Regions from separate parts of the Lysinibacillus sp. FSL W7-1291 genome, predicted to be linked through region 2. Evidence: riboswitches for the same ligand, from Rfam matches in the RefSeq annotation. Region 2 holds a riboswitch; the other holds the start of a gene.
The links. A riboswitch is a leader RNA that binds a small molecule or an ion and turns the genes downstream of it on or off. The one in region 2 is predicted to bind cobalamin.
Positions count from the first base shown of each region.

Region 1 (7,916 bases), 1.6 Mb from region 2:
CATCAAAAAGCAGAGCAATTTGCACATGTCATTAAAATGGGTCGTACGCATTTACAGGATGCCGTGCCAATTCGCTTAGGACAAGAGTTTGAAGCTTATTGCCGCGTGATTAACCGTGATATCGTACGCATTCGTCAAACACGTCCAAATTTATATGACGTGAACATGGGTGCAACGGCTGTTGGAACAGGTTTAAATGCCTTCCCAGATTACATTAAATCCGTTGATGAGCATCTTGCTGAAATTTCTGGTTTACCATTAAAAGGTGCGACACATTTAGTGGATGCAACACAAAATACAGATGCTTATACAGAAGTATCAGGCGCTTTAAAAATCTGTATGATTAATATGTCTAAAATCGCTAATGACTTACGTTTAATGGCTTCAGGTCCTCGTGCAGGCTTAGGAGAAATCCTTTTACCAGCTCGTCAACCAGGATCTTCGATTATGCCAGGTAAAGTCAACCCAGTTATGCCAGAGGTACTGAACCAAGTTGCCTTCCAAGTGATTGGTAATGACCATACGATTTCACTAGCATCTGAAGCTGGACAATTAGAATTAAACGTAATGGAGCCTGTTTTAGTGTTTAACTTAATTCAGTCCATTAGCATTATGAATAATGTTTTCCGTGCGTTTACGGAAAATTGCTTAAAAGACATCGAAGCAAATGAAGAACGCATGAAAGAATACGTAGAGAAAAGTGTAGGGGTACTAACGGCTGTCAACCCACATATTGGCTATGAAGTAGCAGCACGTCTTGCGCGTGAAGCAATTCTAACAGGTCGTTCTATTCGTGAGCTTTGCATTGAAGAAGGTGTCTTAACAAACGAACAATTAGACTTAATATTAGATCCATATGAAATGACACACCCAGGTATTGCTGGCTCTAGTATCATGAATTTAAAATAATTCCAACATCAAGACTGTAGACATGCTTTACGAGCTGTCTATAGTCTTTTTTTATGCAATCATCAATAGGCTTGTGTCTTTGTTCTTATAAAAGAGAGCGTATCCTTATGATTTTTAGGATTTTTCAACTATAATAATGGTATGGAAGACATATTTTAGTTGGGGGAATTTGGAATGAGTTTACGAAAAAAGAGTTTACTTGGCTTTGCAGTTTTAAATGTCTTAATGATTATTATTCTCTTTATTGATTTAGCCAATGTAACGACATTAGAATGGCTTTCGACTGTATTAACCATCGTAGGAATAGCCATTACATTAGCTTACACCGTATATGTTCATTACAAAGTGATACAGCCTATCAAACAATTAACAGAGGCTGCACAGGGTATTACGGCAGGCCAATTAGATACAGTTGTCATCGAGGTTCGTGACAAGAGTGAGATTTCTCAGCTAGCGCAATCCTTTTTAGAGATGCAGGAACAATTACGCACAATGACACAAAAAATTGCGCACAGCTCTACAGATTTATCAGCAAGCATCGAAGAATTATCCGCAAGTACGAATGAAATTACGGTAGCTGTGGAAGAAGTCGATCAACAAATGGAGAAAACGTCAGAGGGCTTGAAGCAAGCGGCACAATCTGCCAATGATAGTGCTAATGCTATGCAAGAAACTGTCGATGGAATCGGACGAATTACGGAAGCCACTCAGGATGTGTTTGATCATGCAAAAGATGCCAATGAGATTGCAGGAAATGGAGCGAATATTTTACATGTGGCGAAGGAACAAATGAAATTTATTTCTTCTTCAACCGAAAAAACGAGCGGACTCATGCAGCAATTATCCAATAAAATGACAGATATTAAATCGATGACTGAGATGATTACAGCTATTACGGACCAAACGAATTTATTGGCATTGAATGCCGCCATTGAAGCAGCTCGAGCTGGAGAACATGGGAAAGGCTTTGCAGTTGTGGCAGAGGAAGTGCGTCAATTAGCAGAGCAATCCAAGCATTCTGCTGCACAAATCGTGGACTTAGTAGTGGGCATTGAAACTGACACGAAACAGGTAGCATCCTCAGTGGAGGAGGATTTAAAAAATGTTCAGCAGGGTGTCTATGTCATTGATGAAGCAACAAAATCCTTTGGCACGATTTCACAGCATGTTAGTCAAATGACGAGCCAGCTTGAGGATATTTCAACAACAGCTGAACAGCTTTCTAGCAGTGCCAATGAAGTAGCTTCCACTGTGACAACGATTGCTAATGGTATGGGTAAGCTATCGCATTATACAGAGGCTGTTTTACATTCAATGGATGAACAAACAGCCTCAATGCAAGCTGTCAATCATGTGACACAGGATTTAAGCGTACAAGCTGATAATTTACAAAAGCTAACAAATCAATTTCAGGTTTAAGCAAGAAAAACATATTTTCAAGGTTTTTTAGCCCTGAATAGTTATCTAAGAACAAGATGATTTTGCCTCCACAGATAGCTATGCACAAAGGTGGTTTCAGGCGATAGATAAGTAATTTGAAATGCACTTCCTGTCATTAGAATGGGAAGTGTTTTTTATTGGCGGACCAACGTAATTAATTTCTTAGTGAAATCCTTAGAGATCACGTAGATTGTATGCGTAACCTTAACCTACATTCAGCTACTGATTTGTCCTTTTTCACCTTACCAAAGGTGATAGCCATATTTGTTTCTAGCCGTATCCTCTATTTACACCATATTGACAACACCTTCATTTTGGCAGCTGTTGCCATCGCTTCTTGGAATAATTTGAGTGATTCTTCATTCCCATCCTCTTTAAAAAAATCGCTATTTACCTTACCAAAAGAGATGCTAACCTTAATCAGCTTCCTCTCTTCATCACAGCCTAAACAAATGCTAGTAGAGAGCCTATGATTACGTGCAATGCTTCGCCTTTATAGACTCAATAAAACCATTATTTCCTGTCGTAGCGCTATCTTCTTTGTAATACATTAAATAAATGACAATGAAAGGGGCCAGGAGATGGGCTTATTTGATGGATTAATCGGCAATGCGAGCGAGGTGAATTTAGAAAAATTACAGGAGGAGGTCCGTGATTTATTGATTCCAAACGAAACAATCAAAAATGCCTATAAAATTATAAGAGACACGTTTATTTTTACGAATAAACGATTAATCCTTATCGATAAGCAAGGGGTGACTGGCAAGAAAACCGAATATCATTCCATCCCCTATAAAAATATCGTTCATTTTTCAGTAGAAACAGCCGGGACATTTGATTTAGATGCAGAGCTCAAAATATGGGTGTCAGGCAGTTCGTTACCGATTCAAAAAAACTTCAACAAGGCGACGAATATTTACAAAGTGCAAAGTGTTTTAGCGCAGTATGTTTTGGGGACGTAATGTATGGTACTAAAAGCCCGCATTTATGCGAGGCTTTTTTGTTGTGTGCTTTGAAAACCCCCTGCTATGCAGGGGGTTCCAAAGCTTTTAGCTATGGACAATAAAAAAACTCCAAACGTACAATAAAGTCAGGTCTAGTCAACCGACTTCGTACGAAAGGAGCCACCATAAATGGATAATAAAAGTTTAGCACATACAACGTGGAATTGTAAGTATCATATCGTTTTTGCGCCAAAGTATAGAAGGCAGATTATTTATGGTCAAATTAAAGCAGATGTTGGAAGAATATTGCGCCAATTATGTGAAAGAAAAGATGTAGAAATCATAGAGGCAACAGCCTGTCCTGACCACATTCATATGTTGGTAAGTATTCCACCGAAATTGAGTGTATCTGCGTTCATGGGTTATTTAAAAGGGAAGAGTAGTCTAATGATTTTCGACCGACATGCGAATTTAAAGTATAAATACGGTAATCGTCAATTCTGGTGTCGAGGATACTATGTGGACACAGTCGGCCGAAATAAGAAAAAGATACAAGGGTATATAAAAAATCAATTACAAGAAGATATCCTGCAAGATCAAATGACGATGAAAGAATTCATTGATCCATTCACAGGAGAAGAAATCAAGAGAAAGAAAAAATAAGTAAGCCGCTTTAGCGGTTTGTGTGAAAACGGAGTGCGGTTGGCAGACCATTCGAAATGTCTTTAGACATGGGCCAGTACCCCAGCGTTTCACGCGCAGAGCAAACCACCAGTTATACTGGTGGTTCTGATTGTGCAAAGAAAGGATGATATAGATGAGGAAATTACCTTGTGAAGGGTGTAAGGGATTCCAGTTCCGATTACGAAACAGGCACATAATGTAGAGAAGGTGTTAAGAGATAATGAAGTTGTTTAACTAAGAAGGACACATATATGGTAATATTTATTTAAAAAAGATGGAGTGAATTATGAGTAATTCTATTAATTATAAAATATGGACGGTGTGTATGATTCAAAGTGAAGAGAAGGTTTTACTTCTGGATAGACAGCACGACCATTTCAAAGGTTTTATTCCACCGGGTGGTAAAGTTGAATTTCCTGAAAGTATTGTAGAAAGTGCTATCAGAGAAGTAAAAGAAGAAACGGGGTTAGAAGTTAGAAACCTTATTTATAAAGGGCTTTATGAATATGTTAATCCAGTCGCAAAAGATAGATATATGATATTTAATTACATAACAAAGGATTTCGAGGGTGAACTCTTGAAAGATGCTCCAGAGGGGAAAGCGGTTTGGGTAGATATAGAGAACGCATATAAACTTCCTATGCAGCCATCGATACGGAGAAGATTTCCTTTATTTTTTCAAGATGGAACATTTGAGATTCAAGTTGAATGGAACCACGAAGAAAATAAAGAAGGGAAAGTTACTATACGTCACACCTAAAACTTGTTATTGGACTGACAGGGGGCAATCGTTCAATAGAGCAGTCGCTTTTCAATAACATCGAGGTCAGTTCAATACATATATATGTGAAGAATAAATAATGGGGCTTAAATTTACCCACTTTGTTAAATAGTTTAACTTTCAATATCTAAATGGTAGAGAGGGATTAAGAATAGCTAGAGAAAATTCTAAAATAAAAGGTGCTTGACCGTCCTTTTGTTTATTTAACGAACGGTGCATATTGTTGAAGAAGAAATTTTATAATAGTGATTTATTAAAGAATAGGGAAGTGGCAGTAACCATGAACTACATAATCAGATTAGCGAATGAAAACGACTTATCGGGTTTATGATAGTAGAAATAATAAAGATCTATTCACGAATTATTTAAAGCAATTTGCAAAAAAGGAATTATATTTGGTAATTGCTGAACAAGACGCACTTATATTAGGTTTTGGAGTTCTTAAATTAAAAGGTACTTTGCTTCCTAAATTAAGTGACCTATATGTAAAAGAGGATTATCGTGGTAATGGTATAGGTTCAGACTTAATGAGGTATAGAGAAAATATTGCAAAGAGTTTAGGACATTCTGAAATATTTGTGAGTGTTGACCCGATAGAAAATTCCAACATGATAAAGTTAATTAGCAAACACGGTTACGAACCTATCTCTTACCTATAATAAAACCTACACAAGAATTGATTTCAAGAAGTTGTTGAAATAACGGGGCTAGTTGAACAAGATTTAAACAACTTTAAAGAGCCTTCTTATAATATAATTTTTGTATTTTTTGATTAGAAATAACTTTATTATCATTTTACAGAAAGCAATTAAAGTGATGCTCAGTGTGACATGAGGAAAACCTAGTATTCTATGCATCCATTTTACATGGAATTATTTTGAAATAATTAGTATTTTTTAGCATAAATTGACTTTGGACATACAATACTTTACAATGATTAGCTAAGGAATAGAGAATTTTCGCAAATTTCCTTACCAACTGAATAGCGTGTAGTAATAGGTGTAAATTGCGTGCAATTTGCTTAAAAGGGAAGTCGGTGCGAATCCGACACTGTCCCGCAACTGTAAATGTGAGCGACTTTTCAGCAACCACTGTCAAATGATGGGAAGGAGAAAAGTGGCAATGACCATGAGTCAGGATACCTGCCTGTTACGAGTACACACCAGTAACCTACGAGGAATAGGAGGTGGCATGTTGACAAAACAGAATGCTCTGTTCGTCACGGTACGTCAAACGCCCAAAGTAAATGAAGGGGTTCGCAATCGGGCTCATTTACACATACTTAGGGTTTGTTTGGCATTAGGTGATGAACGAAGATAAGCGAAGGATTTCCTCAAAAATGGTAGGAAGTCCTTTTTGTTTTGACATTATGTACGCAAAGGGGATGCATGTATGACTTCTTTAGATATGAACATTTGTAAGCAGCCACGCACAGAAGTTGCCAAGAAAGCGAAAACAAGAATGGCGGTCGAATCATTGATTGACCAATTATTAGCAACGAAGCTGATCCGCAATGATCGCTTCTTTGACCAAATTTTATATAATAAAGAAATTATTTGGATACAAAATGGGGATGTGGACGGGCATCTTTTCGCGAAGGCAGCGGTAACCGATCAACTGAAAACGAAGACCAATAGCTTTATGATGTATATGCCGACTAACCCGATTGTCTATGAGGTTAACGGGGAGTCATACCATTTAATTACACGCATTGATTCCACACGTGCCAAGCCCAACCTTGACCGCCTGTCACTGGAGCCAAAGCCTGTTTTAAGTGCAGCGCGTGTCAATGATGTATTATGCTCGATTGTGATGCGTTTTTATGAAACATATATCCACGATTTAGCGCCTCAACATGATAAGTTAATAGCCTTTGTGCAGCAGGAATATGCCCAATTTATTGAAGCGGTTCAGGCATTAAATGATTACCATTTCAACTGGCATCCACGCGGCAACGGTCACGAGCTATTGCTGCAATTAATTGATCAACTGCAAATTTTAAAAAGTTATCCTGGTAAAGTGCTAGTTGATTTCACAAACACGCATGACTACGTGATTGTCGAGCCTGCATACCTTGTGCACAGTCCTACAAAGAAAGCAGTAGGTGCATTATAAACTCAAGCCCTCCATCAAACGGAGGGCTTGTTTTTATTTATTTGAAGGGAGGGGGTAAATACTCTCGTTCGAGCAGGGAATACTCGCGGAAGCAGATGAAATACTCTCGTTCGAGCAGCGAATACTCGCGGAAGCAGATGAAATACTCTCGCTCAAGCAGCGAATACTCGCGGAAGGAGATGAAATACTCTCGTTCGAGCAGGGAATACTCGCGAAAGGAGATGAAATACTCTCGTTCGAGCAGCGAATACTCGCGGAAGGAGATGAAATACTCTCGTTCGAGCGGGGAATACTCGCGGAAGGAGATGAAATACTCTCGCTCCAGCAAGGAATACTCGCGCAAACAGGGTAAATATTCTCGCTCAAAGCAAGTAAACACCCGCGCAAGCAAACGGCTTCGCGCGGGCAGGATCACCTACTTACAGACAATGCATGGCTGCTTGTGCTTCGTGCCAAGGAACAGAATATCCTTTGCCCTTCGCACAAAAGATGCTGGAGGAGCTGTATTCTGGGTCGGCATTTTTATCGTAGCCCATGTGCGAAATAATTTCCTCTGCATTATGGCATACATCATAGCCATCAAATTGGAGTGTGAGTGCGCCCTTACCATTGGTATAGGCCGCAAAGGTTGTGCTATAGCTCATTAGGGTGGCGACGGGCGCTCGTCCCGTTAGCACAACATCTGTTTCGGATAAGATGGGGTCATCGAATGTACCAGCAGCTTGCTGTATGTCGCTCATCATGCGGCCGATAAAGTCGTTCGAAGCCTTCATTTTAAAGCGATAATAAGGTTCAAGCAGGATGTTCTGTGCTTGCTCAAGTCCTTGACGTAGCGCACGGAAACTAGCTTCTCGGAAATCGCCGCCCGATGTATGTTCATTATGTCCGCGACCTGTTAGCAGTGTAAAATGAACATCTGTCAGAGGGAAGCCTGTGAGTAAGCCATGGTGATCACGCTCAAACAGGTGCTTTTCAACAAGGCGTTGGTTGCCTACCGATAAATGATCCGCATGGCAGGCATTGCTAAATGTATTACCTACTCC
Region 1 covers NZ_CP151994.1:2,126,479-2,134,394, forward strand. Annotated here, with positions in the region: gene aspA (aspartate ammonia-lyase) at 1-909, shown strand, start outside; gene NST76_RS10425 (methyl-accepting chemotaxis protein) at 1,084-2,328, shown strand; gene NST76_RS10430 (PH domain-containing protein) at 2,931-3,311, shown strand; gene tnpA (IS200/IS605 family transposase) at 3,483-3,956, shown strand; gene NST76_RS10440 (8-oxo-dGTP diphosphatase) at 4,264-4,737, shown strand; gene NST76_RS10445 (GNAT family N-acetyltransferase) at 5,064-5,417, shown strand; cobalamin riboswitch at 5,739-5,923, shown strand; gene NST76_RS10450 (hypothetical protein) at 6,151-6,873, shown strand; gene NST76_RS10455 (hypothetical protein) at 6,911-7,216, opposite strand; gene NST76_RS10460 (translation factor GTPase family protein) at 7,293-7,916, opposite strand, start outside.
Region 1: another riboswitch for cobalamin. It lies ahead of NST76_RS10450 (hypothetical protein); the one in region 2 lies ahead of NST76_RS02510 (ABC transporter substrate-binding protein).

Region 2 (7,916 bases):
CTTTATAAAAACGGTGAAAAATTCAAAATGTCTAAACGGACAGGGAACGCGGTAACAATGCGTGAGCTTGTAGAAGAGGTTGGCCTTGATGCAGTACGATACTTCTTCGTGAAAACTGCAGGCGATTCTCATATGGACTTTGACCTTGATCTTGCTGTATCACAATCCAATGAAAACCCAGTGTACTATGCACAATATGCACATGCTCGTATTTCATCTATTTTACGCTCGGCAAATGAGCAAGGATTTGCTGCAGCAACAGATCATCTTAATCTGTTAACAGCAGAAAAAGAAATTGATTTACTGAAAAAGATTGGCGATTTCCCGAGAGTGGTAGCAGAAGCGGCGAAACACCGTACACCACACCGAATCGCTAACTATATTCAAGAGACAGCAGCAACATTCCATAGCTTCTACAATGCAGAAAAAGTATTGGATGCTTCCAACAAGGAGTTAACAGAGGCTCGTTTAGCATTAATTACAGCTGTACGCACAACAATTGCTAATGCACTACGTTTAATCGGCGTATCTGCACCAGAAAAAATGTAATACTTTTTAAGCCCCTAACATGACGAATGTTAGGGGTTTTTTAGTGGCTAGAAGGCCAAAAATGGGCGATAACATTCTAAAAGTGGTTGATAAAACAGTAAATGTGAAAGATAAAAAGGCACAAGGAACGGATAGCACTAAAAATTAGCTGTTTCAAACTTAATTTTTCTGTTAATTTCGAAAATTTTGTTGAAGTTTACGTCAACGTCAATGATATACTGTTGACAATAAGGAAAGGGGAGATGATTTTGAAGACGATTCAGGAGGTAGCAAAGGAATTCAATGTGTCTACTCGCACAATTCGTTATTATGAGGAACTTGGTCTTCTTCGTCCCGATCGCTCATCTACCAATCAACGAACCTTTTCAAAAAAAGAATTGGCGAAGCTCAAGCTTATTTTCAGAGGCAAGCGTTACGGGTTCTCACTGGAGGAAATCAAAGAGATGGTTTTACTTTTTGATTTTGATCGCTCAGGTATTCAGCAATTAGAGCGAACAGTAGAGTATGGAGAACAAAAAATTCAAGAGATTGAGAGTAAAATTGCTGAGCTGACGCAAATGAAACAGGAATTACAGCAAATGCAAGGCATGTTTAGTGAAAAATTAGCTACTTTAAAGGGAGAGATGCATGATGAATAGTTCCAGTTTGTTAGCACGAAATGCCCGTAAGTATCCAAAAAATGAAGCCATTATTTGTCATGGCAGAAGAGTGACCTATCGTGATTTAGATGAACAAGTAACACGTTTTAGTCATGCTTTGCTAGAGCAAGGAGTAAGTCAGGATGATAAGGTTTTAATCTTTATGCCGAACGTTTTAGAGTTTGTTGTAAGCTATTTTGCTATTCAGCGTATCGGGGCAATCGTTGTTCCAGTCAATGCGAAATTTACATTGCAGGAAGTAGAGTATGTGGCACAGCATGCCGAAGCGAAGGCGATTGTTGTTCATGAGGCGATTTTTGCCGCAGTGGAACAACTAGCTGCTGTACCATTAAAAATTAAAACCGGCCAAGAAAAAGCAGGTTGGCAGCATTACGAAACAATGCTTCAAAATGCGAGCACACAAACAATTGATTGCCAGCTACAAGAAGATGACCCTTCGACTATTTTGTATACATCTGGTACGACAGGAAAACCAAAGGGTGTGTTATTTAGCTACCGTAATATTTTAACAGTGGCACAAATGATTGCTGTTGAAATGGAAGTGAAACCTGAAAGCCGTATATTGCTCATGATGCCATTAACTCATTCAGCACCATTGCATTTATTTTTAATGGCGGGCGTATTTGTAGGGTCAACAAGCGTATTAACACCAACCTTTACACCAGACCTTTTTATCGATGCCATTGAGCAGGAAAAAACGACGCATTTCTTTGGAGCGCCTGTTGCTTATTTATTAACGGCTCAGATGCCGAGGCTACAAACGGCTGATTTGTCTTCCATGAAGTGGTGGGTATATGGTGGAGCACCATTATCTCAAAATGAGGTTCGCTTCATTCAACAGGCATTCCGAACAACTAATTTAACCTGTGTTTATGGATTAACAGAGGCGGGTCCGAGTGGCTCACTGTTATTTGGCAAGGAGCATGAAACGAAGGCTGGGAGTATTGGCCAACGGGCGCCACTTGGCACAGAGCTTCGTATTGTCAATGACAATGGAGAAGATGTAAATGTGGGCGAAGTAGGAGAAATTGTCTTATTTGGTGAGGGTAATATGCTTGGCTACTTCAAGGATGAAATAGCAACCAAGGCTGCTTACATTGATGGGTGGTTAAAAACAGGAGATCTGGCTCGGATGGATGAGGACGGCTTTATTTGGATTGTGGATCGCAAAAAAGATGTCATTATTTCAGGTGGTGTCAATATTTATCCGAAGGAAATTGAAGATTGCCTATTAAGCTTTGAAGGGATATTTGAAGTTGCTGTCATTGGTATACCACATCCGCAATGGGGGGAAACCGTGAAGGCTGTATATGCTACGAAACAAGACATAGATGAGGATGCATTGAAAGCTTATTTAGAGGAACGGCTTGCGAAGTATAAACTACCACGTATTTTCGAAAAAGTGGAAGCGCTACCACGCAATGCTTCAGGCAAAATTTTAAAACAATCCTTGAAAGGACAAGAGGTGAGATAGCATGAAGGTTTTACAGCAGGAAGAAATGCGTGCAACAAACTTTTTTACAGAGGAAGAAACGCTTCAAAAAGTGTTAGAAATGATGTTAGATAAAGAGTTTTTGTCTTATGCACACAGAGAACTGACAGATTTCGGTGAGTTATGTGCAGGTGATATTGACGTAAGGGCAAAACATACTGATCGGCAGGGAGAGCCCCGCCTTGAACGGTATAATGCTTATGGAGAAGAGGTATCAGAGGTTTGGGTGAATGACGGTTACAAAAAAACAATTGAAGAGACATATAATACGGGAATTGTTGGCTACGTGCACAAAGAAATTCCACAGTTAGGTCACAAAGGGAATTATGTCTATAGCTTTGCACAAGGTTATTTACTATCTCATGCAGAGCCCGGTTTTTATTGTCCCGTGACTTTGACGATGGCTACGGCTTATCTATTAGATCATTATGCTGATGAGGATGTAAAGCAGCGTTTCTTGCCACATGTTTGTGCAACAGGAGAGACGGAGCTATACGAAGGAGCAACATTTTTAACAGAACGTCAAGGAGGGTCAGACGTTGGGGCGAATGTTGTGGAGGCCAGAAAAGTAGGCAATGAGTACCGTCTCTATGGAGAAAAATACTTCGCATCCAATGCAGGTATGTGTGGCGTAGCAATGGTGTTGGCACGTTTAGAAGGCGCACAAGCAGGCTCTAAAGGGTTAACGTTATTTGCAGTTCCATGGAATAATGAAGATGGTACGGCTAATCATCTTCGTATTCGTCGATTGAAAGATAAATTAGGCGTTCGAGCAGTCCCATCGGGCGAGGTAGAGTTTGATGGTGCCCTTGCTTATATTGTAGGGGAACAAAATAAAGGGATTTATTACATGCTAGAAGCACTAAATCTTTCAAGAATTTGTAATGCAGTCGCATCGATTGGTATTATGCGTCGAGGCTTTTTAGAGGCAAAGCATTATGTGACCAATCGATATGCATTTGGCAAGCCCTTAACACAATACCCAATGATCCAGGATACATTAGGGAAGTTTGCTGCTAAGCTGCATGTGGAAGTAGCGACAGTATTTGATCTTATTCAATTATACGATAAAGTGACAAGTGGGCAGGGAACACAACAAGATCTCATTATGAATCGTTTATATATTGCCATTATGAAAAAGGAAACGGCAGAGCAAGCCGTTCATTATGCTAGTGAAGCGATTGAATTACATGGTGGTAATGGCTATATTGAAGACTTTGTAACACCACGCTTACTAAGGGATGCACAAGTATTGACGGTATGGGAGGGAACGGCAAATATTTTGGCTTTAGAACTTATTCGTTTAGTGGATAAATTCCATGCACATGAACTGTTTGTCCGTGAAATGGAGACAAGGCTAGAGAAGCTAGCGGATAGTCCACTAGTGCAAATTGTGGAAGAGCAGTTGGTAAATCTTGCGGCTACATTACAAATTTTTAGCGCTTTAGATGAAGCAACTAAAACTTTTGAAGCCAAAGATATAGCGAAAAAGATGGCCCATCTTTATGAAAGTGTTGTAGCGGTGGAATGGGCACTAAAATTTGGCGGGAAGTACGAAAAGCTAGCGGATATCTATTTAGAGCAAACGTGGTCATTGCGACAAATAGGTGCACAAATGAAAACCGTACAATATTTTTCTGAAATTGTATAATTGCCAAGGAGTCGTCTGGAATGGAGGCGACTTCTTTTATTTTCATGTATAATGAAATCAACTGAATATTATAAAGGTTCTTTACTTAAGTAAAGTGAAAAGGGAAGTCGGTGTAATTCCGATGCGGTCCCGCCACTGTAAGTGTGAGTTTTTTCAAATAATGCCACTGAAGATTTCGGGAAGGCTTGAAAAACGCAATAAGCACGAGCCAGGAGACCTGCCTTTATAGTATAGACATGACAGCCTACGAGGATAGGGTGGTGGATTTTGTATCAGTTTTTTGGTGCGATTTTGACCCCTCATCATTCGAAGGTGAGGGGTCTTATTTTGATGGAGAAAATATTTCTAACCAATTGACGCACGGATCAACAAAGGAGGATTCATATGAAGAAATTTTGGAAAATAGGATTATCAGCATTTTTAGCAGTAGGTTTGTTAGCAGCATGCGGGCAAGAAGCCAAAAATGACAAGCCAGTAGCTACGGAGCAGCAAACACAGCAAGAGACTCCACAGGTGGATGAAGCAACATTCCCAATGACCATAACAGATGCCATTGGCAAGGATGTTACACTTGAAGCACCGCCTGAAAAAATTGTTTCTCTTATTCCAAGTAACACAGAGATATTATTTGAACTTGGTTTAAATGATGAAATAGTTGGGGTGACAGACAATGATGATTATCCACCAGAAGTCGCTGAAAAGGATAAAGTTGGGGGCATGGAGTACAATATTGAAAAAATTATTGCCTTAAAGCCAGATATCGTGTTTTCGCATGAATCTAGCATGTCCCTTTCAGAAGCGGCGATTGAACAGCTTGAGTCAGCAGGTTTGAAAGTATTTGTTGTAAAAAATGCACAAGACTTTAATGAAACTTACACAACGATTGAGCTGCTTGGTCGTGCAACAGGGAAATTACCAGAGGCTGAAAAAATTATTGCTAATATGAAGGAAAAAGTGGAAGATGTTCTGACAAAAGTAAAGGATGTCGAACCCAAAAAAGTGCTAGTCGAAGCATCGGATGAACCTACTATTTATACGGCGGGTAATGGCACATTTATGAATGCTATGCTGGACATGATTCATGCAGAAAACGTAGCGGCAGATGCGAAGGATTGGTATGAAATTAGTTCAGAACAAATTATTGCGAAAAACCCAGATGTCATCGTTGTGACATATCATTATGTACCAGATATTTTAACAAAAATACCACAACGTGCTGGTTTCGATACTGTTAATGCCGTGAAAAATAAGGCAATCGTTCAAGTAGATGAAAGCACAACAAGTCGTCAAGGTCCCCGTTTAGGAGAAGGTCTTGAAGAATTAGCAAAAGCTATTTATCCAGAGGTATTTAAGTGAAAAAAATAGCACTAGCCTATGTACTAACATGTACGCTTCTTGTCATTAGTATCTGGTGTGGCGTAGCGATAGGCTCAGTTCATATTCCGTTAGAAGTTTTATGGAATCAAGCAGTTGATGAAACAGCTGCTAATATCTTTTGGAAAATCCGTCTGCCACGCGTGTTGTTAGCGGGACTAGTGGGAGCTTCTTTGGCCATTGCTGGAGCAGCTTTCCAAGGGTTGTTAAAAAACCCATTGGCAGATCCATATACATTAGGCGTCTCGTCGGGGGCATCTGTTGGTGCTGTTATTACGATCTTTTTTAGTATATCTATACCGGTCGTAGGCTTGTATGCCCTACCCACTTTTAGTATGATAGGCGCAATCATCACGATGGTAGTGGTCATGAGCTTCGCTAGAATGGTAGACCGTTCATTGAAGATGGAAACGTTAATTTTAACAGGTGTTATTTTTAGCTCATTTCTAGGTTCTCTCATTTCATTAATGATCGCTTTATCTGGAGAAGAGCTACGCCAAGTAATTGGCTGGTTACTAGGTTCTGTGTCAATGCGTGGATGGCCATATGTCCAAATGATCACGCCATTTGTTATTGTTGGTTCCATTATGCTTTGGACGCAAAGACGAGAGCTAAATGTTTTGTTATATGGTGAAGAGCGCGCGAAGCATTTAGGTGTCAATGTGAAACGTAGTAAGTATTTGATTTTAGCGGGTGGCTCCATGTTAACGGGAGCTGCTGTAGCGGTTTCTGGCACAATTGGCTTTGTAGGATTAGTTGTACCGCATATGACAAGGATGATTTGGGGTTCCGACCACCGCCATTTATTGCCATTATCGTTTTTCAATGGCGCAACTTTACTCATTGTTTGCGATTTAGTAGCACGAACAATTATTGTGCCAAGAGAGCTACCTATTGGTGTTATTACGGCGTTTATTGGTGCACCTGTTTTCTCCTATATTTTTTATAAGCAACGAAGAAGTAAGGGGGTACGGGCATGATTATTGTCGAACATCTATCGGGTGGTTATGAAGATGTACCAATCGTCAAGGACATTAGTTTTACTGTGGAAAAAGGGAAAATTCTAGGTATTCTAGGACCGAATGGTAGTGGGAAATCCACATTATTAAAGGTAATGAGTGGGATATTACCAGCTACTGCTGGAACAATCACAATTGATGGACAAAATATCCTTTCTTATAATGCCCGTGCTTTGGCGCAAAAGATGGCTGTACTACCACAGCTTCATGCAAATGCTTTCTCAAACAGTGTAAGGGAGGCCATTTCACTAGGGCGCTACCCCCATCAAACAGGTTTTTTCTCAAGTTGGTCTGAACAGGATGAACAGGCTGTTCAGCATGCCATGCTGCAAACAGGTGTGAAACGCTATGAGCACACCCCGTTAGAATTTTTATCGGGTGGTGAACAACAAAGAGTATTTGTTGCCCAGGCATTAGCGCAAACAGCAGAAATTCTACTGCTGGATGAGCCAACCAATCATCTAGACATTGCACATCAACGGCAAATCTTAGATATGGTCAGGAAGGAAGCTGTGGAGTGTGGTTTAACGGTTGTTATGGTACTACATGATATGAATTTAGCCTCTCTCTATTGTGATGAATTATTGCTTATGGAGGGTGGGCAAATGAGAGCACTTGGAGCACCGCATGAAGTATTGATTGCCTCCCAAATTGAAGAAGTTTATCAAGCACGAGTGGCTACATATGCCCATCCCGAAATACCAAAACCTCAAATTACAATGATGCCCGCAACAACTGGTTACCAGCAGCGAGCTGTCATCAAAAAAGAACATTTTATGATAACGGAACACTATATTCAACTTCAATCAGAGATTCCGTTAAAAACAGTGTCCTCTGCTGTTCATAACCCAGGTATTGGCTGGCATAATTGCTTATTAAATCGCTCTGTACCTGGCGATTATGTGATAAGTGATGTAAAAAGAGAAGTTAGTGAATTTTTGCAAAGAGAAAATTTTCCCCCTACAAGTACTGTTGTGATGCTGACAGCAGTGCCAACAGCTCTTGTCGCCATCAATGAATTTTCAGCGCCTTTTGGCAGTATGATAGTAGCTGTAACAGCTGGTGTGGGCAATGCGGTTGATGTATCACGTGTACACGAAAGACAGGATGATCCATATATTGGTACTATCAATACATGGATCATAATCAATGGCTGTTTATCGGAGGAGGCA
Region 2 covers NZ_CP151994.1:528,058-535,973, forward strand. Annotated here, with positions in the region: gene argS (arginine--tRNA ligase) at 1-549, shown strand, start outside; gene NST76_RS02495 (MerR family transcriptional regulator) at 798-1,187, shown strand; gene NST76_RS02500 (long-chain-fatty-acid--CoA ligase) at 1,180-2,682, shown strand; gene NST76_RS02505 (acyl-CoA dehydrogenase family protein) at 2,684-4,351, shown strand; cobalamin riboswitch at 4,409-4,591, shown strand; gene NST76_RS02510 (ABC transporter substrate-binding protein) at 4,736-5,707, shown strand; gene NST76_RS02515 (iron ABC transporter permease) at 5,704-6,705, shown strand; gene NST76_RS02520 (adenosylcobinamide amidohydrolase) at 6,702-7,916, shown strand, end outside.